DNA from 3 places in the Peribacillus sp. NPDC097295 genome. Region 3 is predicted to be linked to each of the others. Evidence: predicted binding sites of a transcription regulator. Region 3 holds the regulator's gene; each other region holds the start of a gene.
The links. Region 3 encodes LexA, which represses DNA repair genes until DNA is damaged. Its sites were predicted from a motif close to CGAACATATGTTCG; they were not measured.

Region 1 (10,811 bases), on a different contig from region 3:
TTAACAGCGCAGCAACTGCTGTGACATGAGGGCCGGCCATCGATGTTCCATTCCATCCGCCTTCATATGCACCACCAGGAACGGCAGACCGAATGTTAACGCCAGGTGCCGAAATATCCGGTTTGATTTCTCCATATGGAGAGGGACCGCGTAAAGAGAAACTTCCGACTCTGTTGTTAATGTCTGTTGCACCAGTGGCAAAGGATTCTGGATAGTTGGCTGGGTTAGCTACCGAACCAGCTCCGCCGGGATTTGTTAATGTCGTATTTCCTGCAGAAAATTCAGGGAAGATTTCAGCTGCTTTCCAAGCTTGTACCATTGGACGGTACCACTCGTCAAGACCAGCTCCGCCTCCCCAAGAGTTATTGACAACATCCGGTGCTTTCTCAGGATGAGGATTACCCGCCGCATCTTTTGGGGCGATTATCCATTCACCGGCTTCCAATAAATCGATATCTGAACCTCCACTTGCAGAAAATGCTTTAACTGCAATGAACTTAGCGCCTGGAGCCACACCGATTTGATTGGCACCATTCGGTTCAGATCCTACCATTGTTCCGATTGTGTGGGTTCCATGACCTAAATCGTCATATGCGGAAGCTTGCCCGCTTACCGCATCAAACCAGTTGTATTCATTGTTTGCGACATCTGGGTTGGCCGGGTTATAGCCACGGTATTTGGTTTTTAATGCCGGGTGGTTCCACTGGACACCTGTATCGATCGAAGCAATAACGGTTCCTGCACCATCAATGCCCATGTCCCATACAGCAGGGGCCCCGACTTTTTCGATGTTCCACTCAATGGAAGACGTTTCGGCTTTCGGTTTACTCACGCTTGAGCCCATAGAGGCTTTCGATTCAAGCGTCTTGCTTGCCGGTGTAATAAGCTGTCTTGTTTCATTTGGCATGATTTTCTCTACTTCTGGAAACACGGCAATTTGCTCCATGACATCCTTCGTGGCTGTCACGGCAATGGCGTTCACGATATAAAAAGATTGAAAGTCCTTTGCATTACCGGCTTTTTCTTGCTTTGCTATATAGCTCTTAATATTGCCTTGCGTATGAAGCGCCGTAGCACGAAGCTCGGAGACAACGCTTGATCGCTTCAGTAACTTTGAATTATTTGCAGATAACTTTTGTGATTTGGCAGTTTTTGCGGCTTTTGAGGAAATGTCCTTGGTGTCCACTTGTTCTTTGAGTTTAACGAGAAAGGTTACCTTTTCTTTTTCTTCAAACTGTTTAAGGACTTTAGAGGCAATTTTTTTTTGATTTTTCCCCGCTATTTCATCTTTAGCTGAGGTATGGAGCTTGATGGAAGATACAGCGTTGGAGTTTGTTGGCATGATCAGTGACCCAGTAAGCATGATAGCGAATCCCATCGCTAGCCACTTTGTTCTTCTTTTTTTTCGCAAATTATTCCCCCCTATTCTATTTTCAAAGAACAAAAACGTTGGCCGGTCTACAGATAGAATCCACCTCCATTCTTTATAGATGGCCAGTATGTACAACACTGATGTTCTCCCCAATGATAGCAAATCGTTAAATGAGAAAATTGTCGTATTATGGGACGGTAAACTTGCATGATTAAAAATGAATAGATTGTAGGAAAGTTTTATTTGGTAAAATAAGGAATAATACCTTCTCTTTTTCGAACAAATGTAGTCATTCATAGAAAAAATATGCTATTTTACGAGTGTCAAAAGAACTTTTCTTATACGTGATATTTGAAAATGGTAGTAAAGAATGAATAGTTAAACTAAGATTGATAAACAATGAGGGTGTGAATGGTCAAATGGATATAACCAATCCCACTCGATGTCAAAAGTAAAACAGCTTCGTGAGCGCTCGTATGGGCATTTAGGGTCGGGTCTCGTTTTATCAAGGGCAGTAACGGGTATTATCCTATAAAAAGGAAATGAGGAAAATTCATGTGGAACGCGGTCTTATGGGGTGGGATTTCAGGTTCGGCCGTTTTGCTCGGGGCCCTTGTGGCTCTTTTCGTTCCAATCAAGAAGCAGATAATTGGGTACATTATGGCATTTGGGACAGGTGTTTTAATCGGTGCAGCGGCCTATGAGTTATTAGGCGATTCCGTTCGTGATGGGGGAATCCTAGCGACATCGATTGGTTTTATAGCCGGTGCAGCGATGTTTACTGTCTTGGATTTTCTTGTTTCAAAGAAGGGGGCATCTAAAAGGAAACGCTCCAATCATTCTTCTTCGAAGGAAGCAGGCATGGCAATCTTCATAGGGACCGTGATGGATGCGATACCAGAGTCGATCATGATCGGAGCGAGCATGATTAGTGGAGGATCTGTTAGTTGGTTGCTTGTCATCGCCATTTTTATCAGCAACATTCCAGAAGGACTTTCCAGCACAACGGGGTTAGTGAATAGCGACTATTCGAAGAAGAAAATCATGGCTCTCTGGTTTTCTGTATTGTTGATTTCGGCGGTCTCATCAATGGGAGGCTATCTTTTTCTCGATCATGCATCGGAAGCTATGATGGCAGGGATGGCAGCCTTTGCAGGTGGCGGGATTATCGCCATGATTGCTTCCACCATGATGCCCGAAGCGTATGAAGACTCAGGTCCCATCACGGGGATTTTCGCTGCGGCAGGCCTGCTCGTCTCATTGGTTCTGGATTCGATGTGAGTGTCATAGAATGCACCAAAATAGGAAGCGTATCCTGCTAACTGGGATACGCTTTATTTCATTGAAGTATTTTCTCAATAGCATCGGAATGATAATGTCCTTTAAGTTCTTGTATGGATAAGTATGGTGATATCCATCCATACAATATAGTGAAATAAGATATAAAGAGGCTACATATGAAATGCAGGTAAATGATTCTTCAGGGGATTATGCTTTGAAAATTAATTTGAAGGGCTTGTTAATCCAATAATAGACTGATATTTTTGAATAAATATTCACTTGTGTATATAGTAAATATTTATAAAATTCTTAATTTAATGTACAATACATGTAGTTAATATTTTTGTAGAGTAGTATTAATAAGAAGAAAGGGGATATGTATGGTACTCATTGGTGTTCTATTAATCATGATCGGATTCTTACTTAGAATCAATTCGGCAGTGGTGGTAACGATTTCCGCACTTGTAACAGGGATGATTGCCGGTATTCCCATTACCAGTATTATTACGCAATTTGGTGAAGCTTTTACAACTAACAGGTACATGTCTATCCTCATAGTCACACTTCCGGTTATTGGGCTGCTTGAGAAGAATGGTCTCCAGCAGCAAGCTTCAAGGATTGTATCAAAAATTAAAGCTATCACGGTTGGTCGTGTATTGACCATGTATTTATTGATCAGGGAAGTCGGAGCTGCTCTTGGTTTGAACAGTCTTGGAGGTCATCCCCAGACTGTACGTCCGCTGATTGCCCCGATGGCAGAAGGGGCTGCCCTAACAAAATACGGGAAGCTACCTGAGAAAGAGCAACAGGAAATCCGTGCACACGCAGCGGCTACCGATAATATCGGCTTGTTTTTCGGAGAAGATATTTTCGTGGCGGTTGGTGCCATTTTATTGATGAATGGATTCTTTGAACAGAACAATATCCCTGCTGACCCAATATCCATGGCATTATGGGGAATTCCTACGGCCATATTCGCTTTTATAGTACATGCCATTCGCCTCCGTATGTTTGATAAAAGGCTGGACAAGCGTTTGGGCAGTCGGGATAAATAACAAAAAACAGCCAGAAGAGAGAGTGAGCATCGTTTATGATATTCTCAGTTGAAATGATTTACATATTGATGGGCATCATTGTTCTAGGTTGCTCCCTATATATTTTCACTGATCGGACGAACAGTCGCCGGTTGACTACGGGAAGTTTTTACTTGATTTATTCCATTACATTAATGTTCGGTAAAGTAATTCCACCATTTTATATTGGGCTTATGGTTATTTTTATGGTTTTAATTATTGTAGGTGGCGGGTTAAAGAAAAGCGAACATGTTGAAGAAAGCATTACTGTAAAGGAAGAGCGAAGAAAACGACTTGGCGGCCGGCTTTTTCTGCCTGCCATCTTGATTCCTATTTTAACTTTGGCTGGTTCTAAGCTACTAAGCGGAGTTGAAATTGGTGGTAAGGCATTGCTGGATCCATCTAATGTAACGATGGTTGCATTAGGCCTGGCGTGTTTGATTGCCATTATTGTTGCGATGTGGATGACTCGAGGAACACCTACAGGAGCTGTGAAAGAATCACGTCGCCTACTTGAATCCATTGGTTGGGCTGTATTGCTGCCACAGCTACTTGCAACTTTGGGAACCATTTACATGAATGCAGGGGTTGGTACGGTCGTGTCCAAAGTGGTGACAGCCATCATTCCAGAAGATTCGCTATTTTTAATAGTCATCATTTTCTGTCTCGGGATGACTATATTCACGATGATCATGGGAAATGCCTTTGCTGCCTTCCCAGTCATGGCTGCAGGAATCGCCATTCCTTTTTTGATCAATCAATTTGACGCTAATCCCAATCATATAGCGGCCATATCTATGTTTGCAGGTTATTGTGGAACCTTGATGACACCGATGGCGGCCAACTTTAATATTGTGCCGGCAGCCTTGCTGGACTTGAAAGATAAGAACCATGTCATAAAAGTTCAAGTTCCAACAGCTTTAGCAGTATTAGCGTTCAATATCTTACTTATGTACATACTTGTTTCATTAGAAGTATAGGAGGGGACGGCATGAAGCAAAAAGTGTTATTAACCGGTTTTGATCCCTTTGGCGGAGAGAGTCTGAACCCTTCCTGGGAAGCGGTAAAACAGTTACATGGAGAAGTTATTGATGATGTGGCTCTAGTTGCTGAACAAATTCCAACGGTATTCGGGAAATCAGTTGCAGTATTGGAGCACCTCATCCAGAAGCATGATCCTGACATCGTGATCTGTGTAGGACAAGCCGGGGGGCGGCAACACATTACACCTGAACGAGTGGCAATCAATATGAATGATGCTAGAATCCCAGACAATCAGGGAAACCAGCCTATTGATGAGCCGATTGTAGACAATGGACCAGTAGGCTATTGGTCTACGATTCCCATCAAAAGAATGGTCGAAAACATGAAGGAAAGCAACATTCCTGCATCGGTATCCCATACTGCCGGAACCTTTGTATGCAATCATATCTTCTATAGATTAATGGACCATATCACACGAACCAAATCAGACATCCGGGGTGGATTTATCCATATTCCTTTCATTCTGGAGCAAACCATTCATAAAGAAGCGCCTAGTTTAAGCCTTGCGACAATTGTTAAAGGCATAAAAATAGCTGCTGTCACAGCTGCTAAATATGAATCGGATATCCATACCGTAGGCGGGACGACCCATTAATTCTAATGATTACTTTACTTGTTTAGTTACCTGTCATAATTGACCTCATGTTTATGATGGATTTGTCCTTTTGCTGTTGAGCAGAGTACAATTCATCCTATCATGAGGTTTTTTGTGGTAAAAACTCATTTTCGTTCAATAGAGAAATGGAAATCATTGAGAATGGCTGTTTTCGTAAACTTTGTTGTTTTTGTTTGTATTTTTGTAAAAAAAGAACAATTGTTCTATAATATGTAATATAAGTAAGTGTGGAGGTGTAATTAATGAGACCCAACCTAACGAAAGATATAAGTGTAAAAAGTTTTAAAGATTTCTATTGGTTAAAGGAAGAATTGCAAACTTTTTGTAGGAAAAATGGAATAAGTGCTTCTGGTTCTAAAATAGAGATTTCAAATAGGATTGAAACATTTCTTCGGACAGGCGAGATACAGAAACCTATCAGAAAATCAAAACCTATTAAGAAGCTGGAATCTCAATTAGATATGAGCCTTGATACAGTCATTACGGGTAACCATCGTTGTAGCCAAGATGTGAGAGCCTTTTTTAAGACGATTATCCCGAAATTTCATTTTTCTACGTATATACAAACCTACTTTAAAAATAACGTAGGAAAAACGTATCGTGATGTTGTAGATGTTTGGTATGAGGAAGAAGAACGGAAGAAAGACCCTTCGTACAAGAAAAATATTGCACCTCAATTTCAATATAATCAATTCATTCGTGACTTTTTTGCTGACTCGAAAAACCAAGGGCAAAGTCGAGAAGATGCGGTTGAAGCCTGGAATGAAATCAAGAAACTTCCTGGAAGTAATAAATATACTTCTAATAATTAGTTAAGCACATCTTAGCATTTCAACCGTTGTATGATTTGAATTTCGACAGGCAGAAACCAGCATTTGTTTGACAGTTCATCAATGCTATTTTTTTACCTAAATGAAGCCAACCGAACCAGCAGAGGTAATTATCCAAGTATTTTGTTGCTACCCCTTGAAAACGCTCCATCCACCTTTTCAAACGTGAGAATTATTGACTTGTTGGAAAGAAACTTACATGCATCTCAAGGACCTAAAATCCAAGTTGAAGGTTAGCGCTTTTTTTCTACTCATCTTTTAATAAAGGGAGAGCTTATTTTGAAAGCAGTCATTCAAAAAATTGGTTACATAAATTGTATAGTAATAGGATTCCTTTTATTTTTATGGATCGGTGTCTTTTTAATTGGAGGGATAGTGGGCGCCTATTCATGGACCCTACTCAAACTAATTCTACCCTTTATAGGGGCAATTGGTTTGCTAATAAATGTAGTCATTTTTATCATTCTACTATCAAGAAAAAGGAAAGGAGTAAAGGTTGTTTTTAATGCGATGGTAAATCTATTGATGTTTTTCCCTATATTAATGACGATGAACATCATTCCTTTTGCTTATCCTAATACAGTTGAACAAGCGCAACCAGCGGTCACTGTAAATTTCCCTTTAAAGGAACAGACAGTAATTGGTTGGGGTGGGCAATATGTAAAAGATAATTTACCGCATGCCATATGGTCATCTGAGAGATGGGCATATGACTTAGTGATGGAACCATTCAATATGAACAGTGATAACAATGAAGATTACGGTATTTGGAATAAAGAAGTTCATTCACCCGTTTCTGGTGTAATCAGTGCCACATATGATGGTGAGGGGGATATTACGCCAGGTTCAGAAGACTTTCATTCACTAGAAGGGAATTACGTATACATAGAATTAGAAGAGACAGGTACCTATCTACTACTGAACCATTTGAAGAAAGATAGTGTCGTAGTTAAGGTAGGAGATAAAGTGAAGCCAGGTGATTTATTGGGGCGTGTAGGGAATAGTGGTTCGTCTTCGGAGCCGCATTTGCACATCCACCATCAAAGACAAAATCCATCTAAGACTATTCATCCTGTATTGGCAGAAGGACTTCCTTTGTTTTTTGAAGAGATAAGTGGTAGTTCAATGCCAGTAAAGGGTGATATTATAGCACCGAAAACTAAATGACAAGAATTTCTTTAATAGTCTTTAACGGGCGGATTTACTGGTCGAAAAGACTTCCAACAGAGGCAGATAAGATGGCTGAGTTCATGCTTAAGAATAGTAAAACGGAAGGGGGAGTCCCAGTGAAACATATCTTATTTAACCAAGCAGCATCTGGCTCATTAAAGCATGCATTAAAAGGTGAACGTGTAGACATCATTGCTTTTCCGGACTCCTTGGGTGCAGGGCCCATACATCGTTTATTGACGGAAGAAGGTATTACAGAAAGGCTGGAATGGCTACAGAAAGCCTACCGTTTCGATGAAAAGATGAGTCAACAGTATGTGGCTTTGTTTCATGATGCGATAATCCGCATTCAACAGATAGAAGAAGGGGATTCGGTGATTATTTGGACTTGTGAAAATGCGGCGGAACAATTTGGCTTACGCTTAGTAAGTCATCTATTGTCAGGGAAAAAATGTGCGATTTCTGTATGTAACACATATTTCCCCATGCTGTATTTCCATGAAGATAAACATGCACAATTTGATATCCGCCATTCCGGTGAGGTTAGCCCTGACCAAATGAAGCAAATGTTAAAGCTGAATGAATTAGAGCAACTTACTGAAGGTAAGATAGCTCTATTAAAGAACGAAGCGCTCCAATTAATGGAGGGACATTCCACTGTTCGGACATGGGTTAGAGGAAGAATGATAGAGGATATAGAATCGAGAGATGATGAAAGCATCATCCAATATGCAAACGAATTTCAATCTAAATATGGGGTGGACGAATTTTATAACGCAACCCGTTTGATTGGCCATGTTTTAGGGTGGAGTCAGCATGACATAAGTGATACTTGGATTGATTACCGTTTACGTATGTTGATCAAAAATGGAGTTTTTGACTACACCGGTGATACAAGGGATATGCGTTCCTATCAAGTTCGACTGAAAAAGGAACCGAAACAATAAAACTCGCACATTCCGTGAATGTGCGAGTACATCAAAAGTCAGGCTTCTAATTGATTGACGAAAAGTTGCGTAATGTCCTTTGGCCGTGTGATCGCCCCGCCGACGACGCTCGAATGAGCACCTAGATCCATGCATCTTTTATACATGTCGGGTGTCATGACATTTCCTTCCGCAATGACCGGGATGTTCACATGCTGGAGGACCTGCTTTAAAAATTCAAAATCATCGTCATAGAGTTTTCTTCCAGACGTTTCTTCCGTGTAGCCATATAATGTAGTGGAAATACAATCAAATCCCAATTTTTCAGATTGGATGGCGTCCTCTAAAGTAGCTATATCTGCCATGAGTTGAATGGAAGGATTTTTTTCTCTAGCGTATTTCACTAAGTCACGTAGAGGAATGTTTTCTGGTCGGACTCGATTTGTGGCATCCATGGCGATCATTTCACAGCCGCTTTCTAGCAACTCATCGATTTCCGCAAAAGTGGCGGTTATAAACACGGAGCTATTGTCATAATCCCGTTTAACGATACCGATTACAGGCAAATCCACTTCTTTTTTTATCGCCAAAATATCTACATTGGAGTTTGCGCGTATTCCTTTAGCACCGCCTTGTTTAGCGGCCAATGCCATTTTGGACATGATGAAAGGACTATGTAGAGGCTCATTTGGTAAGGCCTGACAGGATACGATTAAACCACCTTTAACTTCATTTAACATGAACTGTTTCCCCCTTGAAAAAATGGATAGACCGCCCCGTATAGGGAGGCGTCATTATATAATTGAGCGATTTTCAATTCTGTCTTTACAAACCCATTAGGTAGAAAAATGGGCAGCTGTTTCTGGATATGGTCTAGTAAATAGGTACCTTGGCGAGAGATTCCTCCGCCTATTAGGATACAGGTGGGGTCCACCATAAGGATGATTTGCGCCAATCCTTTGGCCACTTCCTTACTCCAAGCTTCAATAATGGCAAGAGATTGATCTTCACCGAGCTTCGCTTTCTCAAAGACTTTCTTTGTTGAAATACCTTCACCGAGTTCTCCTTCTATCATTCTATTTAAAGCAGAAGTGGATGCCCTCGATTCATAGTTGGTTTGTGTATTCGGATTATATAAAAGATAACCGACGGAGTGTGCTAGATGATGTGCCCCGTCGATGATCTTATTATGATAATAGGCCCCGCCGATCCCTGTTCCTAACGTGATGCAAAAGACATCGTTTTCGTTTTGGGCAGCACCTTGCCAAAGCTCACCGATCAAAGCTGCATTCACATCGTTTTCGACAGAAACGGGTAAATGGAATAGTCGAGATAAATGAGCTTTAAAGGCGGTGCCTTTATAGTTTTTTATCGTTGGACCAGCATAGATGATTTCCCCTTTTTCTCGGTCGACGATCCCAGCTGTACTAATGCCTACGCCGCTAATGTCCGTATGTTCGGAAACAGAGGAAATGATGGATTCCACTTGTTTAAGGATGGCGTGATCATCATTTTCTTTCGTGGCTATCTTTTGGTGCCCATGCAACTGTTTCTGATCATTCAAGAGGGCATATTTAATAAAAGTACCGCCGATATCAATCGATAAATAATCAGCCATTTTATCACCCTACACTTTCGTTTGTCTAATATGGTTAATGAGTAGTGTTTTGGCTTGCTCACCGTTCCCGTTAAGGAGTGCTTCGACAATGTTTCTATGTTCATTGATTAACAATTGATATTCTTCGAGTGTTATATTGTGATGTTGAATTTGGAAGAAATAACTGGTGATCATGTTTGTCATTTGAATGAATAAGTCATTATTGGTTGCTTGCAGAAGCTGTTTGTGAAATAAGGCATCAGCTTCTTTAAATTCATCTTGGGTTGTGGCGTTTTTACTTTCTTCAACCATTTCCTTTAAACGTGTCAAGTCGTCCATTTTGTGATGCTTGATGATTTCATCGATGGCACTTGATTCAAATATAGCTCTCAAACCGAGGATATCACGGATATTCCCGCTATTTATTTGCCATAAAAAGAAGAAATTATCTAAAAGGTTTTCGATGTTGGATTCATTTAAAAACGCACCCTGACCTTGCCTGATGCGAATGACATCCGTATTTTCCAGATAACTCAATGCTTCTCTGACTACAGACCGGCTTACGCCGAACATTTCCGTGAACTTGCGCTCAGTAGGGAGTTGATCGCCTGCTTTTAAGTTTTGCGAAATAATATAATGTTTAATTTCCTGGATGACCGTTTTCTTTAGTGGCTTTTTTTCAGCCGTATTAATGGGTTCCATTTGTTTCCTCCAAAGTATTGATAAAACGAAAAATGGGTTGGAAATGTTCCTTCAATACCCGTTGTGCTTGTGGCAAATCTTTCTGGATAATTCCGTCAATGATTTGTTCATGCTGTTTATATGAATCGATAAGTGTATCCTCTTTTTCCAAGAAATCGATTATAGCAAGTGCGAAATACTCACTGATTACTTCGCTAAAC
Region 2 (10,811 bases), on a different contig from region 3:
AAGCAAGCCTGGCTTATTACGCTGCTTCAAGACTTGAAAGCCATAAAGGCCTTCTAATGGTGATGGCTGGCATCGAAAATGAAAACTATAAACAGGCGATAGATATCATTCATGAACAAATGAACGAAATGAAACAAGGGAATTTTTCGGAAGAGGAATTGGAACAAACGAAAGCGGTCATTAAAAACCAGCTTCTTGAAACCATTGATGTATCAAGGGGATTAGTCGAAATTCTATATCATAATGTCCTCTCGGGGCAAGATATCTCCCTCGATGAATGGTTTGCAAAAACGGAACAGACAACAAAGGAAGAAATCATCAAAGTCGGTCAAAAGATCCAGCTTGATACAATTTACTTCCTATCTGGAACGGAGGTGCAGGAATAATGGAGAAAATTGAATTCTCTCAACTAAAAGAAGAGCTTTATCATGAAAAAATGGAGAATGGATTGGAGGTATATATTCTTCCGAAAAAAGAGTTTAACAAATCATTCGCCACGTTTACGACAAAGTACGGTTCAGTTGACAGCCATTTCAAACCATTGAACCAAGAAGGATTTACAAAAGTACCAGATGGAATTGCCCATTTCTTAGAGCATAAGTTATTTGAAAAGGAAGATGGAGACGTGTTTCAACAATTCTCTAAGCAAGGCGCTTCAGCAAATGCCTTCACTTCGTTTACAAGGACCGCTTACCTGTTTTCTAGTACATCAGAGTTCGAGAGGAATTTAACGACCTTAATAGATTTTGTCCAGGAGCCTTATTTCTCTGAGAAGACCGTGGAGAAGGAAAAAGGCATTATAGGACAAGAAATTAATATGTATGATGATAATCCTGATTGGCGCTTATATTTCGGTGCGATCGCAAACATGTACCATCAACATCCGGTGAAAATCGACATCGCGGGCACAGTTGAATCTATCGCGGATATTACGAAAGACATGCTTTATGATTGTTACAATACGTTTTATCATCCAAGTAATATGTTGTTATTCGTTGTGGGTCCGGTTGATGTAGAGAATACGATGAACTTGATCCGGGAAAACCAAGCTAGTAAAGACTATCAGCAACAGCCGGAAGTCGAACGGAAATTCGATAAGGAGCCAGATACAGTTGCTAAGGATAAGGACATTTTAAAAATGAATGTTCAAACACCGAAAGTGATGATTGGCATAAAGGCTACCGATGTTCATCAAACTGGCGAACAACTTTTGAAACGCGAGTTGGCAACGAACATCTATCTAGAAATGCTGTTCGGTAAAAGTTCATCCATTCATGAACGCTTGTACGAGGAGGGCTTGATCGATCAAACCTTTTCGTATGATTATACCCAGGAACAAGGATTTGGCTTCGCTTTAATTGGCGGAGACACGGCAAACCCCGAAAAATTAACGAAGTCTTTGCTCGACATCCTTGAACTGTCTAAAAAAGGTACCGGTTTAAGTGAAGAAAGTCTGCAAAGGACGATCAAGAAAAAAATTGGTTCTTTCCTACGCTCTCTGAATTCACCCGAATATATCGCGAATCAATTTACGCGCTATGCTTTCAATGAGATGAATTTATTTGATGTGGTACCAGTATTAGAGAAACTTACAATGGAAGATATCGCACGAATCGCCAATGATCTCATCTCGGAGGAGAGGACGACTGTCTGCGAGGTACTTCCTAAATAACATATAGAGGGGGCATGAAAGTGGAAAAGCGTTTTGCCCTTATAACGGGAGCTAGCGGAGGAATCGGCCGGGAAATTGCTTTAAAACTTGCAGAAGAAAATTATTCACTTTATTTACATTACAATAGCAATGAGGAAGCCATTCATGATCTAATTGAACAACTTCGTCCATTTCAGGTCGAACTCATCCCGATTCAGGCAGATTTGTCTACCGGGGACGGATACAAAAAATTGGTAGGAAATATATTTGCTCTTCATGCCATCGTCCTTAATAGCGGAAATAGTTATTATGGACTCATATCCGACATGAATGAGCAAATCGTCAATGAAATGGTTCAGCTACATGTGACCACCCCTTTTCAATTAACCAAGGAATTGTTGCCTAAATTAATGTATCAAGAAAAGGCGGCTATCGTCGCAGTTACATCCATCTGGGGTCAGACGGGTGCTTCATGTGAAGTGCTTTATTCGATGGTCAAGGGAGGGCAAAATGCCTTTATCAAGGCATTAAGCAAAGAAGTATCATTAAATGGACTTCGTGTAAACGCCGTCGCCCCTGGCGCGATTTCAACTTCCATGCTGGAATCTTTTAATGCTGAGGATTTGGAAATCATTAAAGGGGACATCCCAATGGGCAGGATGGGGAGTGCCAAGGAAGTGGCGGAAGCCGTTTCCTATTTACTTTCTGATAAAGCATCATATATAACTGGGCAGATTCTGGGTGTAAATGGCGGATGGTACACCTGATGATTAAATTTTTTTAAGTTGTATATTTTTTTCGTTTCCTTCACAAAATAGACGTGTACGATTTTGAAGGAAAGGGTGACCACTCATGTCAGTATTAGACAATTGGGATCAATGGAAAAATTTCTTGGGAGATCGACTAAACGAGGGTGAAAAACAAGGCTTAAACGATGAGACTGTCAATAGCTTGGCTTTCGAAATCGGAGATTATCTTGCTAAGCAAGTTGAGCCCCAAAACGACCAAGAGAAAGTGCTTGCAGATCTTTGGTCCGTTGCGAGCGATCAGGAAAAACAGGCTATGGCAAGTGTAATGGTCAAGTTAGTCGAGAACAATGGAACGGAGTAATATCTAAATGCAAAGGGCCCTGTTACCTAGGTAACAGGGCCCTTTGCATTTGTTATATAAAATTTTCCGCTCTCCTTATAGAAAATTGCAGAATTTTATGGGGTTTTTCCTTTTAACTTATCAAGAAATACTATATTATAGAAGCTAGACAATAATCATTTAAAAAGTAAAAAAGATGAAATAGTATGACGGATAAGTAATACTCGATTGTTTGATAAAAGCTTCTAGGCTTAAGGAGTGTTATCGTGGAGAAAAAAGAATGGTATTTTGAATATGAAATTCAAGTTAACCGTCCAGGTTTATTAGGGGACATATCATCCTTGCTCGGTATGCTATCCATTAATATCATCACTATTAACGGTGTCGACCAAGGCAGGCGAGGTTTGCTTTTAAGGACAAATGACAGCCGAAATATAGAGAGATTCGAGTCAATTCTCCATACGATGGATACGATAAAGGTCATTAAACTTAGAGAGCCTAAATTACGCGATCGGCTTGCTGTTAGGCACGGCCGTTATATACAACGTGATGCTGATGAAAAAAACACATTCAGATTTGTACGTGATGAACTAGGATTGCTCGTGGACTTCATGGCCGAACTATTTAAACAAGAAGGTCATAAGTTAATCGGTATTCGAGGAATGCCTCGAGTCGGAAAGACTGAATCGATCGTTGCGTCAAGTGTCTGTGCGAATAAGAGATGGCTGTTTGTGTCTTCTACCCTTTTAAAGCAGACGATTCGCAGTCAACTTATCGAGGACGAGTACAACAATGATAATTTGTTTATTTTAGACGGTATTGTCTCGACCCGTCGTGCCAATGAGAAACATTGGCAGCTTATCCGTGAAATAATGAGGCTGGATGCTGTCAAAGTAATTGAACATCCAGATGTGTTTGTTCAAAATACCGAGTATACTCTCGAAGACTTTGATTATATTATTGAATTAAGAAACAATCCGGAAGAAGAAATTACATATGAAGTTGTGGACCAAAAAGATCATTTTTCAGGGTCGGAATTTGGATCCTTTGACTTTTAAAATGGTAGGTGTTTTATTTGACTGAGTTAGGTAATCGATTAAAGGAAGCTAGGGAAGCCAAAGGGTTTACCTTAGATGATTTACAAGAACTGACGAAGATACAAAAAAGGTATCTTGTAGGGATTGAAGAGGGAAATTATAGTATGATGCCCGGGAAATTTTATGTACGGGCATTCATTAAGCAGTATTGTGAAGCGGTAGGTCTAGAGCCTGAAGACATTTTCGAAGAATTCAAGAGTGACGTGCCTTCTGTTTATAGCGAGGAACTACCTGAGCAGCTTTCAAGGGTACAGACCCGTAAGACGATTCCGGCCAAAGACTCAAAATTCGTAGAGATGTTGCCTAAGATATTAGGGGTCATTGTAGTAATTGGTGTCGCTATATTGATTTGGATACTGGTTTCCAACAGTATGAGCAATTCCGATAGCAACGATAAAAAGAGCGATAAACCGAGTGAAGCCGTTGGATACAATGAAAGCAATGAGTTTAACGAAAAAGAAGAAAAAGCAGATAAGAAGCAGGAAGAAGAAAAAACAGATACGGCTGACAAAAAAGATGACGAAGATAAAGCTGCAGAAAAAGAAGAAGATTCTGAGCAGGAATTATCCGTTGTCAGCTCTAGCGGTAAAAATAGCACGTATGAGTTGAAAGGTTCAGATACCTTCAAATTGAAAGTTACTTCTAAAGGTTCACCATGGGTTGGTATTACGAATGGTGAAGGTAAATTACTTTTCCAAGGAACGATCAAGGACAAGGATAGTCAAGAAATAGATTTTACAGACGAAAAAGAAGCTGTCATCAATGTTGGTAGAGCAAATGAAACGGAAATATTTGTGAATGACGAAAAGCTTAAGTATACTATTTCACCAAATGATATGACTACGCAATTGGTTACGATACAATTTACGAAAGCGGAATAGTCATCTCTTAGATGACTATTTTTCTCTTTTATTTTTCATTTAGAAATGGAAAAGGAAACCCGGCATACATCAATTGATTTTGAGGTAAAATTATACATAGGGATAACTTGGCCATAGGCCACTTAACAATGATGGAAGCGCATTGCCGATAAGCAGGCGTACATTTTGGAGGTTAAAAGTTTGAATCTGCCTAATAAGATTACAGTAGCAAGAATCTGTCTAATTCCAGTTTTTTTAATCATCATGCTCGTACCTTTTTCATGGGGAACGCTTACTTGGGGAGAGTACACATTGCCGGTATCACATTTAGCGGGGGCTATACTTTTCATCATAGCTTCTACAACGGATTGGATCGATGGTCACTTTGCAAGAAAATATAATTTGGTTACCGATTTAGGGAAGTTTTTAGATCCATTGGCCGATAAGCTACTCGTTTCGGCCGCGTTGATTGTTTTGGTTGATTTGAATTTGATGTATGGCCAGTCTTGGATTGCCATCGTCATTATCAGTCGGGAATTTGCCGTTACTGGTTTACGCCTGGTTTTAGCCGGTACTGGTGAAGTGGTCGCGGCCAACCAGCTAGGTAAAATTAAAACGTGGGCACAAATAGTATCGATATCAGCCTTATTGCTTCATAACCTGCCCTTTGCGTTCATTTCGATTCCATTTGCGAATATTACTCTATGGATAGCACTTATCTTTACAATATGGTCCGGTGTCGATTATTTTGTCAAAAACAAGCAAGCTTTTATCAATTCTAAGTAATGAAGGGGTCGTTGATATGGATGCAGAAATCATTGCAGTAGGCTCTGAACTTCTTTTGGGGCAAATTAACAATACAAACGGAAAGTTTCTATCGCAACAGTTTGCCGAAATGGGTATCAATGTCTTTTATCATACAGTTGTTGGCGATAATGATCGTCGTCTACAACAAGCCATAGAGATTGCCGAATCACGGGCTAACTTAATTGTCTTTACTGGTGGCCTTGGTCCAACTAAGGATGATCTAACGAAGGAGACGATTTCTCGCCATATTGGCAAAAAACTCGTCTTTGATGAGGATGCACTACAGTCCATAGAAGCGTACTTTCAAAAACGTGGCCGTCCAATGACTGAAAATAATAAAAAGCAGGCCCTTGTCTTGGAGGGCTGCGAGGTGTTGGTGAACAATCATGGCATGGCTCCGGGAATGGTATTGTCTAAATCTGGAATTACATATATGTTGCTTCCTGGTCCTCCAAGCGAAATGGAGCCAATGTTCGTAAACCACGGATATGAAGCAATCATGAAAAGACTTGAAAAGCATGAACGAATTGATTCCAAGGTGCTTCGTTTTTATGGAATAGGAGAAGCGGAGCTAGAAACGGTGATTGAAGATCTTCTCGTAAACCAAACGAATCCAACAATTGCCCCCCTTGCAGCGGAAGGGGAAGTGACGCTAAGGATTACAGCTAAAGAAACGTCAAAAGAAAAATGTGAAGAGCTTATTTCAGCAGCGGAGAAGGAAATCCTTAACCGGGTCGGCCAGTATTATTATGGAAGTGATAATACTTCGCTCATAAAAGAACTGGTTAAAGAGTTAACGGTAAGAAAGCTTTCGATAGCGGTGGCGGAAAGCTTAACCGGCGGTATGTTTCAAGAGCAGTTGACGACGATACCAGGGGCAGGAAAAGCGTTTAAAGGCGGTATAGTCAGTTATACGAACGATGCAAAGGCGAATGTCTTGGGCGTAAGTGAAGAGACTATTTCAAATCATGGCGTCGTCAGTGGAGAGTGTGCTATGGAAATGGCCTCTAACGTCCGGAAAAAGCTTGATGCGGATGTAGGCATTAGTTTTACTGGCGTTGCAGGGCCGGATGAACAAGAGGGTAAGCCTGTCGGTACAGTATTCATAGGCATTTCCTTTAGAGATGGGGACACCCGCTTCAAAGAGTTGAATTTATCTGGAAGCAGGGCACAAAACCGTGTTCGAAGTGTGAAATATGGCTGTCATTATTTATTGCGGGAATTATAACGTAAAAACAGAGCTCCTTAAAAGGCTCTGTTTTTTTATGTGTTAAGAGTTTTTGTTCTAAGATTTACGGGAAAAGAAGAAAACAGTTTATTTGATAAAAAGGCATTTTATTAGGAGAACTTAAGAAGAAAAGGTAAAATTCATGTAGACGAAATGCTTTTTCATGGAGATTTAACCAAAAGAAATAAACGAATGAATGTTCGATTTTGTGCTTGGCAAAATAGTAAAAAGAGTATATAGTTAAGATAGGTTTTGAGACAAGATATTGATCTTGTCCTCAAACATAGGCTAACGTAAGAACATCTGTAATCGGACTTCCGATTATTTGAATATAGAGGAGGAACTTAAGTGAGTAGTGATCGTCAAGCGGCTTTAGATATGGCGTTAAAACAAATTGAGAAACAATTTGGTAAAGGTTCTGTTATGAAACTTGGAGAACAGTCTGATCGAAGAATCTCAACGATCTCGAGCGGTTCTTTAGCATTGGATGTTGCATTAGGAGTAGGTGGCTTTCCAAGAGGCCGGGTCATTGAGATATATGGACCGGAAAGTTCTGGTAAAACAACTGTTGCATTGCATGCAATAGCAGAAGTACAAAAGACTGGCGGAACGGCTGCGTTTATTGATGCAGAGCATGCCTTAGATCCAGCTTACTCAGAAAAACTTGGCGTGAATATTGATGAATTGTTGCTTTCACAGCCTGATACGGGTGAGCAAGCCCTTGAAATCGCGGAAGCATTAGTGCGAAGTGGCGCTGTTGATATTATCGTTATCGACTCCGTAGCCGCACTTGTTCCTAAAGCGGAAATCGAAGGAGAAATGGGAGATTCCCATATGGGTCTTCAAGCCCGTATGATGTCACAGGCCCTCAGAAAACTCTCTGGTGCAATTAATAAATCCAATACTATCGCAATCTTCATTAACCAGATTCGTGAAAAAATTGGGGTTATGTTTGGGAATCCAGAGACGACTCCAGGAGGTCGTGCACTGAAATTCTATTCAACTGTTCGTCTTGAAGTGCGTCGTGCAGAACAATTAAAACAAGGCAATGAAGTCGTAGGGAACAAAACAAAAATTAAAGTCGTTAAAAATAAAGTTGCCCCACCTTTCCGTCAAGCTGAAGTCGATATTATGTATGGGCAAGGAATTTCCCAGGAAGGCGAAATCATAGATATGGGCGCAGACCTGGATATCGTCCTAAAAAGTGGTTCGTGGTACTCATACAATGATGAACGCGTTGGACAAGGTCGGGAAAATGCGAAATTGTTCCTGAAAGAAAATAAGGAAATCGCTCAGGAGATTTCACAGAAAATCAGAGACCATTATAATCTAGATGGAGAGTTTGAACTTCCAGAAGATGATAAAGAGGAACATCTTGAACTGCTTGATTGATGGTATGAAAGGACCTAAGCTTTTTATGCTTAGGCCTTTTCTATATTCCTTAAGATTGGTAAAGTGGAAAAATTGCAAAAAATTAAGCGGTTTTATAGTCCTCTAGTATGTTAAACTGATACATAATGGCTGTGCATAGTAATAAAACTTGAATAAACCTTGATACACAAGGGACAAAGGCTTGACAATAAAAATTCTCAACTATACAATTAATATGTATATTTTACAATTTTTCAAACTAAAATTTTGAAAATTAAGAGCTGTATATTGAATTTATGTGCAATGTACTTGCCGACAGTTCAACATTTTATGTAAAAGTTCATAGCAAGGGGAGGTGAAACGATGGAACCCATGACAATCATCTTCACTTTGCTTGGCCTAATCGTCGGTGCAGTTGTTGGTTATTTTATTCACAAATCAAAATTTGAGAGTAAAATAGCAGGGGCAAAAGGCTCTGCTGAACATATCCTTGAGGATGCAAAACGTGAAGCGGAAGCGCTTAAAAAAGAAGCCTTGTTGGAAGCAAAAGATGAAATTCATAAGGTTCGTTCTGAATCAGATCGGGAATCCCGTGAAAGAAGGAACGAATTACAAAAACAAGAAAATCGATTATTGCAAAGAGAAGAGAATCTTGATCGGAAGGATGAAACGTTGGATAAACGTGAAAGCCTTTTAGAGAAAAAAGAGGAGTCTCTTAACCAAAGACAACAGCATATTGAAGAGATGGAAAGCAAAGTGGACGAGACGGTACGTAAGCAACAAACGGAGCTTGAACGTGTCTCTGGTTTGACTCGTGAAGAAGCTAAATCGATCATAATAGATCGGACAGAAAATGAGCTTGCTCATGATGTAGCACTTATGATTAAAGAAAGTGATACCCGCGCCAAAGAAGAAGCTGATAAAAAGGCGAAAGAAGTTCTATCTCTAGCCATTCAGCGTTGTGCGGCTGATCACGTTGCAGAAACCACCGTTTCTGTAGTGAATCTTCCAAATGATGAAATGAAGGGACGAATAATCGGACGTGAAGGACGAAATATCCGAACGCTTGAAACGCTGACAGGTATTGACCTTATCATTGATGATACTCCTGAAGCAGTCATCTTATCTGGATTTGATCCAATTAGACGTGAAACGGCACGTTTGGCACTTGAAAAACTAGTTCAGGACGGACGGATTCATCCGGCTCGTATTGAAGAAATGGTTGATAAGGCAAGACGTGAGGTAGATGAACATATTCGTGAAATCGGTGAACAGACAACATTCGAAGTTGGTGTACACGGGCTTCACCCAGACCTTATCAAAATCCTTGGTCGTTTGAAATTCCGTACAAGCTATGGTCAAAACGTACTAAAACATTCTATTGAGGTGGCCCAACTTTCGGGATTACTGGCTGCAGAGCTTGGCGAGGATGAAGTACTTGCCCGTCGTGCAGGTTTATTACATGATATTGGGAAAGCAATCGATCATGAAGTGGAAGGCAGTCACGTTGAAATCGGCGTTGAGTTAGCAACTAAGTATAAAGAGCATCCAACTGTCATCAATAGCATCGCTTCACATCATGGCGACACTGAACCAACGTCTATAATTTCAGTACTTGTAGCGGCTGCTGATGCTTTATCAGCTGCAAGACCAGGTGCAAGAAGTGAAACGCTGGAAAATTATATTAGAAGACTTGAAAAACTTGAAGAGATATCCGAATCCTATGATGGAGTGGAAAAATCCTTCGCGATTCAAGCCGGACGTGAAGTACGGATTCTAGTGAAACCAGAACAAATAGATGATCTTTCGGCACATAAACTCGCTCGTGATATCCGGAAACGGATTGAAGAAGAACTTGATTACCCAGGTCATATAAAAGTAACGGTTATCCGTGAAACTAGAGCGGTAGAATATGCCAAATGATTTGGCTTTGGAGAACGAAGTGGTGAAAACCACTTCGTTTTCATTTTTTTGTATGAAGCGCTTCAGTGGATACCTCGGTTAAACTGATCACGTGAAATGTATATAGGAAAGGGTTTTAGTATGAAATTGTTATTTATAGGAGATGTAGTGGGATCACTCGGCCGTGATACGGTCAAAGAATATCTCCCGAAACTTAAAGAAAAACATCAGCCTCATATTACAGTGATTAATGGGGAAAATGCAGCAGGAGGCCGGGGAATTACGGAAAAGATTTATCGCAGTTTTCTAGAGTGGGGAGCTCAAGCCGTTACATTGGGAAATCATACGTGGGATAATCGAGATATTTTTTCTTTTATAGATGAAGCGAAGTATCTCGTCCGTCCGGCCAATTTCCCCAAGGGTTCACCAGGCATGGGTCTGAAATATATAAGGGTAAATCAGCAGGAGGTCGCCATCATCAATCTGCAGGCCCGTACATTCATGCCGGCATTGGATTGTCCGTTTCAAAAAGCAGAAGAGCTCGTCAAGGAAGCACAAAAAAGGACACCAATCATTTTTGTTGACTTTCATGGTGAAGCGACAAGTGAAAAACAGGCAATGGGCTGGTATCTCGATGGAAAAGTGACAGCTGTAGTGGGAACTCATACACACGTCCAAACAGCCGATAACCGGGTTTTACCACAAGGAACAGCATACGTATCAGACGTAGGGATGACAGGCCCATATGACGGCATTCTAGGTATGGGAAGAGAGAATGTCATCCATAAGTTCTTGACCGGCCTGCC
Region 3 (10,811 bases):
AGATATAGATGATCTTATTCTGAATCTAACTGGGGTATATTTGGGGTATTTCCTGTATCATTGGTTCGTGAAAATAATTGTTATTCTCCCAAAAATCAGAGTGCAATGTATGACCGCTAAAAAAAATGAAAAGCCAGCTTGTCCATGATACGACAAGCTGGCTTTATGTTTATCTTAAGCCTTTCATAAAGGATTGTATCTTTGGTGAGATTGCTAATAAGATAAATCCTAAAACGAGAGAAGAAATACCGATTACTCCGAAATAAACCATTTCTGTTTTTTCTGAGTAAAATCTAACAATTTGAGCGTTTAATGCCTGAGCTGCTGCATTAGCTAAGAACCATAAGCTCATCATCTGTGATGAGAAGGCCGATGGAGCAAGTTTAGTCGTAGCTGACATTCCAACAGGTGACAAGCAAAGCTCTCCAATTACTACAAGGAAGTAGCTAAGTACAAGCCATAATGGACTAACTAGGGAACCGGCACCTCCGAAATACGATGGAACCAAAATCACTAAGAAAGATAAACCAGCAAAGAATAAACCAATCGAGAATTTTTGAGGGATGGTTGGCTGGCGTTTCCCTAATTTAACCCATAACCATGCGAATATTGGAGCTAATGTAATAATGAACAACGGATTCAAGGATTGGAACCATGCAGGTGAAATGGTGAAACCAGCAAATTCTAACTGAGTCCGTTTATCAGCATAATTCGCTAAAATAGTTGAGCCTTGTTCTTGGATTGCCCAGAACATGACAGCAGCTATAAATAAAGGAATATAGGCTATTAAACGAGATCGTTCAACAGAAGTTGTTTTTGGACTACGATACATGACAATGAAATACATAGTAGGAATAAGAATTCCAAGAATACCAACAAGACCGATAAAACTATTTAGTGTTAAAGTGCCTGTAACAATAGCGATGGCACCGATGATTGCAATAATTATTATGGCTAGGCCAATCTTGGTGTAAACGGATTTTCTTTCCATAGGGTCTAAAGGATTGACAGGCTCTACTCCTGCAAGACCTAAGTTCTTTTTCTTTGTAGCCATAAAGACGATTAATCCTATGAACATACCAATTGCGGCTATACCAAAACCAAGGTGGAAATTGTACTTCATTCCAACTGTTCCGACAATTAGAGGAGCAATGAATGCACCCGTGTTAATCCCCATGTAGAATATGCTGAAACCGGAATCTCGACGGTCATCGCCTTCAGCATAGAGATCGCCAACAATGCTGGATACATTTGGTTTTAAAAGGCCTGTTCCTAGTACGATTAGTACCATGGAAACGAAAAACATGGAAATGCTACCGGGGATAGCCAGTGCAATGTGACCCAGCATAATCAATATACCACCGTAAAAGACGGCTTTGGCTGTCCCAAAAATCCTATCGGCTAACCAGCCACCGATAATCCCTGACATATATACTAACGATCCGTAAATGGATACTATGGCAAGAGACGTTTTTTCATCAAGCCCTAATCCACCTTTAGATACCTCGTAGTACATATAGTATACAAGAATGGCTTTCATTCCATAATAGGAAAAGCGCTCCCAAAATTCTGTGAAGAAAAGAGTGAATAGACCTTTAGGGTTTCCGAAAAAACCTCTTTGAGGAATGCTATCCAAAATTTTCTGTTTATTCATCGATGACATACATTCAACTCCCTTTTATTATAGTATAATAACTTTTCTTTTATCGGTTGTAAAGAATATTTAGTGTATTTTAATAATAATTCTTAAGAGGTGCATTATTACTAGTGCCTATGTTAAAAATAGTTCTATTTTACCTCTTTTTATTATGAAAATCCCCTCAAATGATTGATGGTATTTTACTCTCATAATTTGGTTTCGGAAACTCATATTTTTGACATTTCGCAAAATGTAAATGAGATAATCCAATGAAATAGTTCAATGGAATAAGATGGAACATTTATATTCACTGTAATACAGCCATCTTTGCGAAAATTTGTATTCCATATATTTAGAAATAGAGGGATAACAGTTAAATGATATTAGAGAATAAAAAATAGTTAAATTGTCTTATCGACAAAAAAAGACAAAATACTTATTCTAGTATAGAAAGCAATTTGATTGTTTTCTTTTTTACCATGTTGTGCAGCCAGATAATTGCAGTTATCTGGCTGCTTTTATTATTATAACCATATAACATTATTTAATCGTCCATATGGAAAATTTTAAAATTGAAAAGCTTCATATTAAAGAGAATAATTTAGTAACGGAGAATTATTCCATAAGCATGAATGCACTTATAAGCCGCCTCTTTAAGGTGGCTTTTTATATTGTCGTCCAGTTCCAGTAGGTAATGAATGTGCCCAACATATACATAGAGGATAGGAAGTATTTCCGTTATTTGTTGGTCTGTTCTAATGATAAATTAAATTCATAAATTTAAGGGAAGGGAGGTGGATATCTTTGGAACTGATATGGATGTTAATTGTTGGTGGAATAATTGGATGGCTGGGAAGTCTGATTTTGGGAAGGGATATGCCGGGTGGAATTATTGGAAATATCATTGCTGGATTTGTTGGAGCATGGCTTGGTACAGCAATTTTAGGACCAATAGGACCTGAAACAGAAGGATTTTATATTGTGCCCGCTTTGTTGGGCGCTATAATTGTCGTGTTTATCGTGTCAATAATTATGAGAAACACCAGATGGAGGTAGAATGCTGGTCAACTATCATAAAATGTATTGATCAGGAGCGCAGTGCAGATGAAAGAAATATGTGAGTTGCATTTGTCCATTATTGTTTGAAAAAGCTGTTCAACAATGCTGGACAGCTTTTTTTGTGAAGAGATTTTTAAGTATCAATTCGAATGATGATCAGATTCCCTATAAGACAATATGGCTGTCTTAAGTGCTGCATAATTTCCAATGCTGGCGTATCCATAAAACCACCCCATAAAAATCCCTGTCATTAAGTAATGCCGATGACTAACGAAAATGGAAAGGATTAAACCAAGTCCTAATGCCATGGAAGGTATATATTTTCGGGGAATTGGAAAAAGAATTTTGATGAATTGGGTTAAAATCATGATAGTTGGAATGGCTATCACTGCATCCCAAAAATTTGTATGAATCGTAGGGAAATCCATGGAAACACCACTTTCGAAAGGAAATATGTATTGGGTTAATTTCACCGGTTCTTTAAGGAATATACATCCTAATATTTTTTATTTTTAATCCTAGAATTATTTTTCGCGTAAAAGACACCATAATCTATCAATTCAAAGGCTTTAAAGTAAACGAGTTACTACTCTATTGAAATTCATCTATTCTTTCTGTCATATAAATGGACGAGATACATAGATTATAAAAACAAAAAAAAAGCGCATAGCGCTTTTAGTGAATTTGTCTATATAAACCGATTACCCTTCCAAGGATTTTAACATCTCTTAGAATAATAGGCTCCATATTGGAGTTTTCCGGCTGAAGCCGTATGTAATCCGGTTCCTTAAAGAATCGTTTTACAGTGGCTTCATCATCTTCCGTCATGGCCACGACGATATCTCCATTGTTGGCGTTGCTTTGTTGCTTTACGATGACATAATCACCGTCATGAATTCCTGCTTCAATCATACTTTCCCCCATAATTTCCAGCATGAATACATGATCATCATGTGGAACCATACTTTCTGGAAGTGGGAAGTATTCTTCTATGTTCTCAATGGCAGTTATCGGTAAGCCTGCTGTTACTTTTCCGAGTAGTGGTACGTTAACTACGCTTGTTTTTGGTATATTATTAGCTTCTTCTATATTCAAAATCTCAATGGCCCTCGGCTTAGTCGGGTCGCGTCTGATTAAGCCTTTGCTTTCCAAACGAGATAAATGACCATGGACAGTCGAACTTGATGCAAGTCCCACAGCTTCGCCAATCTCTCTTACGGAAGGTGGATAACCCTTTTGGCGAACTTCATCTTTTATGAAATCAAGAATGTCCTGTTGTCGTTTTGATAGTTTAGTCATATGTGCACCTCTTCCCCATAATTCTTTGCTATATTATAGCATGGCTACCTCCTCTATACAAACATAAGTTCGAATTTCACAGTTGACTGAAACAAACGTTCGTATTATAATTCATTTATAAATTAAAAACGAACGTATATTCGCTATGGAGGGATATTGATGAAAGATTTTTACAAAAATAATATGTATACGATTCTATTAGCAGGATTGGTATTTATCTTTTCAATTTTATTTTCTTTCACATTAGACAAAAATCAAGATAAAAATTTCCTTTCAATTGAAGTAAATGAAGGAGATACCATATGGGAGATTTCCGAGAAATATGATCAGACTGAATTGACAAAAAAAGAATTCATTGGTTGGATAGAAGAGTATAACGGTGTAAGAGCAGATGCTATTAAGGCTGGTCAAATAATTGTCATCCCAGTTGAAAATGAAAAAGTAGTCCAAAGTTTGGCTAGCAAGCAGTAAGTAGTAAAGGTAGGGTCATATGAAAGCAGTCATCTATTGTCGGGTAAGTACAGAAAAAGAAGCACAGGAAACTTCGCTTGCAAGGCAAGAAGAGGAATTAGTGAAGTTAGCGGACAATAAGGGTATGGAAATTGTATCCGTTATAAGGGAGCAGGCAAGTGGTTACGAATTAAATCGTGATGGGATATTTGACATGCTTGATCTTTTTAAAGCAAAAGAGGCAGATGTACTTTTGATTCAAGATGAAACGAGATTGGGAAGAGGAAATGCAAAAATCGCCTTGTTTCATGTTGTTCTTAAAGAAGGGGTTAAAATTTATACACTTTCACATGATGGGGAATTAGAGCTATCGGATTCGGATGCCATGGTTATCCAAATTGTCGGTATAGTGGAAGAATATCAGCGAAAGTTACATAACTTGAAAATTAAACGAGGAATGCTTCGAGCGGTTGGGAACGGCTACCGGCCCCAAAAAAACTTGAAGAACCAAAGAAATTCTACTGGTAGAGAGCGTAAAGAAGTACCTATAGAAGAAATTATAAAACTGCGTTCGAATGGATTAACCTTTGCAGAGATTGCTGCAACGCTTAGAGGATTTGGTTATGACGTATCGAAAGCTACTGTAAACCGCAGATTTCTAGAACATTATCAGATTACACAGGAAAACCAATCTTAGAACTTGTAATTTCACTTTTTTTTTTATACCATGTCAATATCCGTATATATATGAAGGAGCGAAATTATGTTATCAAAAGAAAAACTCGCCCGTATCAATGAACTTTCTAAGAAGGCTAAGGGAGACGGCTTAACGGTAGAAGAGGCGAAAGAACAAACTTCTTTGCGAAGTGAATACTTAGAAACATTCAGGCGTTCGATGGCTGATACGTTGGAACATGTTAAGGTTGTCGATCCTGAAGGCAATGATGTCACTCCTCAAAAAATTAAAAATATAAAAGAAAAAAAAGGTTTGCATTAATTTTGAAGTCAAATTTTGGAACCCTTCATCTGGTCCAATCTGAAGAAATATTAAGCAAAAAAGAGAATGCATCAATGTATGTATTCTCTTTTTAAGTTCAAGCTAACTATGGTAATTCATTAATTAGTAGAAAATTGAAATAGCTGTGAAAGAAATGTCTATTTTAGTTGTGATATTAAGCATGTCAAGATAATATAAAGATGTACATTACAGGAAGGGATGTTTTACACATGTTAGATAAATTAGATGCGCTTTCTATTAATACCATTCGTACATTATCAATTGATGCAATTGAAAAGGCTAATTCCGGTCATCCAGGCATGCCAATGGGTGCCGCTCCCATGGCATATAAACTGTGGACTGAATATATGAATCATAACCCGAAAAATCCTGAATGGTTCAATAGAGACCGTTTTGTTCTATCGGCAGGACACGGTTCTATGCTTTTATATAGCCTCCTTCACTTATCAGGTTACGGATTGACTATCGATGATTTAAAGAGTTTCCGTCAATGGGGCAGTAAAACTCCTGGACATCCTGAGTATGGACATACAGCTGGAGTGGACGCCACCACTGGACCACTTGGTCAAGGAATTGCAATGGCTGTAGGTATGGCCTTGGCAGAACGCCACTTGGCTGAAAGCTACAATCGTGACTCTTATAATGTGGTTGATCATTATACATATAGTATTTGTGGTGATGGTGATTTAATGGAAGGCGTTTCAGCTGAAGCAGCTTCTTTAGCTGGCCACCTTCAACTAGGAAGGCTTGTCGTTTTATATGATTCGAACGATATTTCTCTTGATGGAGATTTGAGCCAATCATTTAGTGAAAGTGTAGCTGACCGTTTCAAAGCGTATGGCTGGCAATATCTGCGAGTAGAAGACGGTAATGATCTACAACAAATCGCAAATGCCATTGAAGAAGCAAAAACGGACGATACTCGCCCAACATTAATTGAAGTAAAGACAGTAATCGGGTACGGATCTCCCAATCGTTCAGGTAAGTCTGCAGCCCATGGCGCGCCTCTAGGTGCAGATGAAATGAAACTGACGAAAGATGCATACAAATGGACTTTCGAAGAAGATTTTTATGTCCCAGATGAAGTGTATACTCACTTTAATGAGTCTTGTGTCGAAGCAGGAAGTAAAAAAGAACAAGCATGGAACAAATTATTTAGTGAATACAAAGAAGCTTACCCAGAGCTTGCTGAACAGCTGGAGTTAGCTATCAAGGGTGAACTGCCTGCAGATTGGGATCAAGAAATTCCAGTTTATGAAGAAGGTAAGACATTGGCTTCACGTGCTTCAAGTGGAGAGGTACTGAATGCATTAGCGAAAAAACTTCCAGGTCTTATTGGGGGTTCAGCCGATTTAGCAGGATCCAATAATACGTCTATCAAAGGTGCTACAGATTTATTACCTGGTAATTACAGTGGCCGTAATATTTGGTTTGGTGTACGTGAATTCGCTATGGGAGCAGCAATGAATGGAATGGTGCTTCACGGTGGCATAAAGGTTTATGGGGGAACATTCTTCGTATTCTCTGATTATTTGCGTCCTGCTATCCGGATGGCAGCTTTAATGGGGCTTCCTGTTACGTATGTATTCACTCACGACAGTATTGCTGTCGGTGAAGACGGACCGACACACGAGCCTATTGAACAACTAGCTTCGTTACGAGCCATGCCAAACCTTGGTGTGATTCGTCCTGCTGATGGTAATGAAGTAGCGGCAGCTTGGAAGGTTGCTATGGAGTCTAAAGATAAACCGACGGCACTTGTATTAACACGCCAAGGTTTGCCAACAATCAAAAATACTTCTGAAACAGCATATGAAGGTGTGGTAAAGGGTGCATACGTCATATCGAATTCTAAAAAAGAAGTAGCGGATGCATTACTGCTTGCTACAGGTTCTGAAGTTAACCTTGCTGTTGAAGCACAGAAAGCTTTGGCTGAAGAAGGAATTGATGTCTCTGTTATCAGCATGCCATCATGGGATCGCTTCGAAACTCAGTCAAAAGAATACAAACAAAGTGTAATTAACCCGGCAGTTAAAAAACGTCTGGCCATAGAAGTGGCTTCACCGTTTGGATGGGATCGTTATACGGGTGATGAAGGAGAAATTTTAGCCATTAATCATTTTGGAGCTTCAGCACCAGGCGGTAAAATCATGCAAGAGTTCGGCTTTACCGTTGAAAATGTCGTGACCCGCGTAAAAGCAATGCTTGCAAAATAATATTGATTAGTTAATGACTGACACCATTTCATTTGGTGTCAGTTTTTTTCTTATATTTAATGAAGAAATTTGAATTATCATAGGGAATATCTTCCTTTCGACAAAAAAAGATGAAAATTTCTCCAGTAAACAACATATCTTGTTAATTTGTCAAGATATAATAAGAATAAATATTTAATCTTTTCAATGTGCCACATATAAGGTTTCAGGGCAAATACTAAATAATATGTTGGTTCATAAATAGGAATCCTAGGGAGGTAGGCTTATGAGAACTTATCAGATTTTTTTGATTGAAGATGAATTTGCCCATCATTATTATGGCAGGGAGAAGCTTTTCTTCAATTTGTTTTTAGAATATATTCAAGCAAAGGGTAGGCTTAAGAGTATTTTGCAAAAACAAATTGAATATGTTACTAAAACAGTTCCAGTAATCCAATTACAGGGAGTTATTGAACAACGGCTAAAGAAGAAAATGAATTTTTGGTCGCAAAACGGTAAATACTATTTAGAAAAAACAAATGGTACAAGCACAAGTAAAGCAGCTTTAACCTTTGAAGGCGATTCCATAATACTCAAAGCTGAAGGTGACTATGAAGCGGAGACTGCTTTCTTCGAATGTATTCGTAAATGTGAAGCAGGTTTTCTTGCCATTGATTTTGACCATGAAAAATATGGCTGGTTAAAACCAATAAAAGAAAGAAAATTTGTCTAAATGGGGGACTTTTCGCTAGCGGGTATTGTATAATAATCTTTGGTCTAGTACACTGATGTTAGACAACATGAAGGAGGAAATAGTATGTGGGTTTACATTCTAGTTGGCGTACTAGCATTGATCTTAGGTATAGTGCTAGGATTTCTCATCGCTCGTAAATACATGATGGATTACTTAAAGAAAAATCCGCCAATTAACGAACAAATGTTGAAAATGATGATGATGCAAATGGGTATGAAACCGTCCCAAAAGAAAATTAATCAAATGATGAGCGCTATGAATAAACAACAAACAAAATAATTAGCATGAAAAAAGCTATGCTTTAGGTTTTATCAATTGATTATGGCATTATAGGATAAGCAAATTATAAGAATCTTATAGAGTGAATCTTTCATCATAAATTTTTTTGCTTTTTCTTTCATCAAACTAAACTGAAACCTCTTTCTCTGACGGAACTACCAGAGAAGGGGTTTTTTGCGTTGTAGAGGATACTAGGAGGTGGAGAGTACCTAAAGTTCCTTTATAAAAGGTGACAGTCGAATGTTATGGCAACGTTTTTGCTTCCCAAATAACTTCCCCTGTTCTTTTCTCATACTTCTTTCTGCTTGCCATTACAGCATGGGTCACGTCTCAATGGACTAAACAAAAAAAGTGAGGAGGAATATAGGAATAAATAAAGGTTTCCATATAATATATATGGCTATATATAGTTTGTTTTGTGAAGTTTCCTTTTATTTATTATGTAAGTGATAGGGGAATAAGGTGCTTATGAAATGAGCATTAAAAAGAGGATTAGCTTAGTTCAGTACCAGCTTTATAGTGCTTTTTATGATACATGTTTAATAATTGGTCAAGCTGTTGGCTAAGCTCGATTGCAAGGTGAGAACTCAAACCGTTTCGAGCGACAATTGTAATAAGTTCACTCCGTTTTAATTCTATTTGTTCAAGACATTCTTTACTTTTTGACATAGTTATTCCTTTCTGAATCCGGATGCAGTGGGTTTGTTGTAAAATATGTATGAATATAACAATTATAAAGGCTTGATGGATTGATATCAAATAAGTTTATCATATGTATAAATAATTATTTTTTTGAAATTTTTAATACCAAAAATGTATTTTTTTATCTTATTTGTTACAATGTTTATAGGTTGACTTACATAGGAGTGAAAGTCGTTGAATGAAATTAATATTTTCTTAGCATTTGGAGCAGGGTTTTTAAGTTTTATTTCTCCATGTTGCTTACCGTTATATCCTGCCTTTTTATCTTATATTACTGGAATGAGTGTTGGAGAAATTAAATCGGATAATGCCATGTTGCAAAGAAGGAGCATGTTACACACATTATTCTTTTTGCTTGGGTTCTCTTTGGTATTTATAGCGCTAGGGTTCGGTACTACATATCTAGGTTCTTTCTTTTCGGATTACCAGGACTTAATTCGACAAATTGGTGCCATATTAATTATCCTATTCGGGTTGTTTATCGTGGGAATCTTCCAACCGGAGTCTTTAATGAAAGATAGTCGGTTTGAATTCAAGAATCGTCCTGGTGGCTATATTGGTTCCGTAATGATCGGGCTAGCTTTCGCCGCTGGGTGGACACCGTGTGCGGGCCCTCTTTTAGGTACGGTTGTGACTCTAGGCGCCACTAACCCTAGTGCTGCTATGAACTATATGATTGCTTATGTATTAGGGTTTGCTATACCGTTTTTTGTTTTATCTTTCTTTATAGGTAAATTAAAGTGGATAAAAACATACAGTCGTTACATCATGAAAATCGGTGGTTACTTAATGATTGTTATGGGCATTATTTTATTTTTTGATTGGATGACCAAAATCATTGCTGTTCTAACTACACTATTCGGTGGATTTATTGGATTTTAGTACACATATTTTGAAGAATATAATTTTTTCAATTAGAATGTTTCTTTGTTATGTCTTTAGTCGCTTTTTTATGGTTTTTATTTTGATTTTTATGGAAAATTCGTTGATTTTAGGACTTAAGTTAGATATTCTATGAATATATAAATTTTTAGATATCTTTATTTGTTCTGCTTGTTGTGTGAAATAAGGAGGAGCGGCTATGGCCCGATTATTAGTAGTTGATGATGCTAAATTTATGAGAATGACACTTTCAAATATATTAACTAGAGCAGGTCATGAAGTGGTTGGTGAAGGTGAAAATGGAAAAGAGGCGATTGAATTATATCGTGGGCTGAATCCTGATTTGGTGATCATGGATATAACCATGCCGATAATGAGTGGACTGGATGCAGTTAAAGAAATCAAAAAGGAATTTTCTTCTGCGATGGTGATCATGTGTTCAGCCATGGGACAACAAAAGATGGTGGTCGATGCCATTGAGGCAGGAGCAAAGGACTTTATAGTGAAGCCTTTTGACGAAAGTCGGGTCTTGGA

Region 1: ACIQXN_RS02565 (DUF6434 domain-containing protein) is a predicted target of LexA. The motif match lies at 5,578-5,591, and genes of this name have one in related genera.
Region 2: recA (recombinase RecA) is a predicted target of LexA. The motif match lies at 6,922-6,935, and genes of this name have one in related genera.

What each region holds. Positions count from the first base shown of each region.
Region 1 covers NZ_JBIWCW010000001.1:501,565-512,375, reverse strand. Annotated here, with positions in the region: gene ACIQXN_RS02590 (S8 family serine peptidase) at 1-1,411, opposite strand, end outside; gene ACIQXN_RS02585 (ZIP family metal transporter) at 1,928-2,653, shown strand; gene ACIQXN_RS02580 (DUF969 domain-containing protein) at 3,034-3,708, shown strand; gene ACIQXN_RS02575 (DUF979 domain-containing protein) at 3,744-4,706, shown strand; gene pcp (pyroglutamyl-peptidase I) at 4,718-5,365, shown strand; gene ACIQXN_RS02565 (DUF6434 domain-containing protein) at 5,629-6,198, shown strand; partial or broken gene ACIQXN_RS02560 (IS1595 family transposase) at 6,199-6,382, opposite strand; gene ACIQXN_RS02555 (peptidoglycan DD-metalloendopeptidase family protein) at 6,496-7,383, shown strand; gene ACIQXN_RS02550 (DUF1835 domain-containing protein) at 7,503-8,333, shown strand; gene ACIQXN_RS02545 (N-acetylmannosamine-6-phosphate 2-epimerase) at 8,372-9,052, opposite strand; gene ACIQXN_RS02540 (ROK family protein) at 9,046-9,930, opposite strand; gene ACIQXN_RS02535 (FadR/GntR family transcriptional regulator) at 9,940-10,611, opposite strand; gene ACIQXN_RS02530 (FadR/GntR family transcriptional regulator) at 10,598-10,811, opposite strand, start outside.
Region 2 covers NZ_JBIWCW010000017.1:23,129-33,939, reverse strand. Annotated here, with positions in the region: gene yfmF (EF-P 5-aminopentanol modification-associated protein YfmF) at 1-386, shown strand, start outside; gene yfmH (EF-P 5-aminopentanol modification-associated protein YfmH) at 386-1,672, shown strand; gene ymfI (elongation factor P 5-aminopentanone reductase) at 1,693-2,418, shown strand; gene ACIQXN_RS18480 (DUF3243 domain-containing protein) at 2,504-2,761, shown strand; gene ACIQXN_RS18475 (DUF3388 domain-containing protein) at 3,007-3,798, shown strand; gene ACIQXN_RS18470 (helix-turn-helix domain-containing protein) at 3,807-4,718, shown strand; gene pgsA (CDP-diacylglycerol--glycerol-3-phosphate 3-phosphatidyltransferase) at 4,899-5,483, shown strand; gene ACIQXN_RS18460 (competence/damage-inducible protein A) at 5,500-6,732, shown strand; gene recA (recombinase RecA) at 7,081-8,124, shown strand; gene rny (ribonuclease Y) at 8,467-10,026, shown strand; gene ACIQXN_RS18445 (TIGR00282 family metallophosphoesterase) at 10,147-10,811, shown strand, end outside.
Region 3 covers NZ_JBIWCW010000006.1:206,986-217,796, reverse strand. Annotated here, with positions in the region: gene ACIQXN_RS13185 (VanZ family protein) at 1-148, shown strand, start outside; gene ACIQXN_RS13180 (peptide MFS transporter) at 170-1,663, opposite strand; gene ACIQXN_RS13175 (GlsB/YeaQ/YmgE family stress response membrane protein) at 2,459-2,695, shown strand; gene ACIQXN_RS13170 (hypothetical protein) at 2,839-3,126, opposite strand; gene lexA (transcriptional repressor LexA) at 3,374-3,997, opposite strand; gene yneA (cell division suppressor protein YneA) at 4,157-4,468, shown strand; gene ACIQXN_RS13155 (YneB family resolvase-like protein) at 4,488-5,144, shown strand; gene ACIQXN_RS13150 (DUF896 domain-containing protein) at 5,211-5,444, shown strand; gene tkt (transketolase) at 5,675-7,681, shown strand; gene sirA (sporulation inhibitor of replication protein SirA) at 7,947-8,393, shown strand; gene ACIQXN_RS13135 (YneF family protein) at 8,478-8,693, shown strand; gene ACIQXN_RS13130 (Spo0E family sporulation regulatory protein-aspartic acid phosphatase) at 9,186-9,362, opposite strand; gene ACIQXN_RS13125 (cytochrome c biogenesis protein CcdA) at 9,570-10,277, shown strand; gene ACIQXN_RS13120 (response regulator) at 10,477-10,811, shown strand, end outside.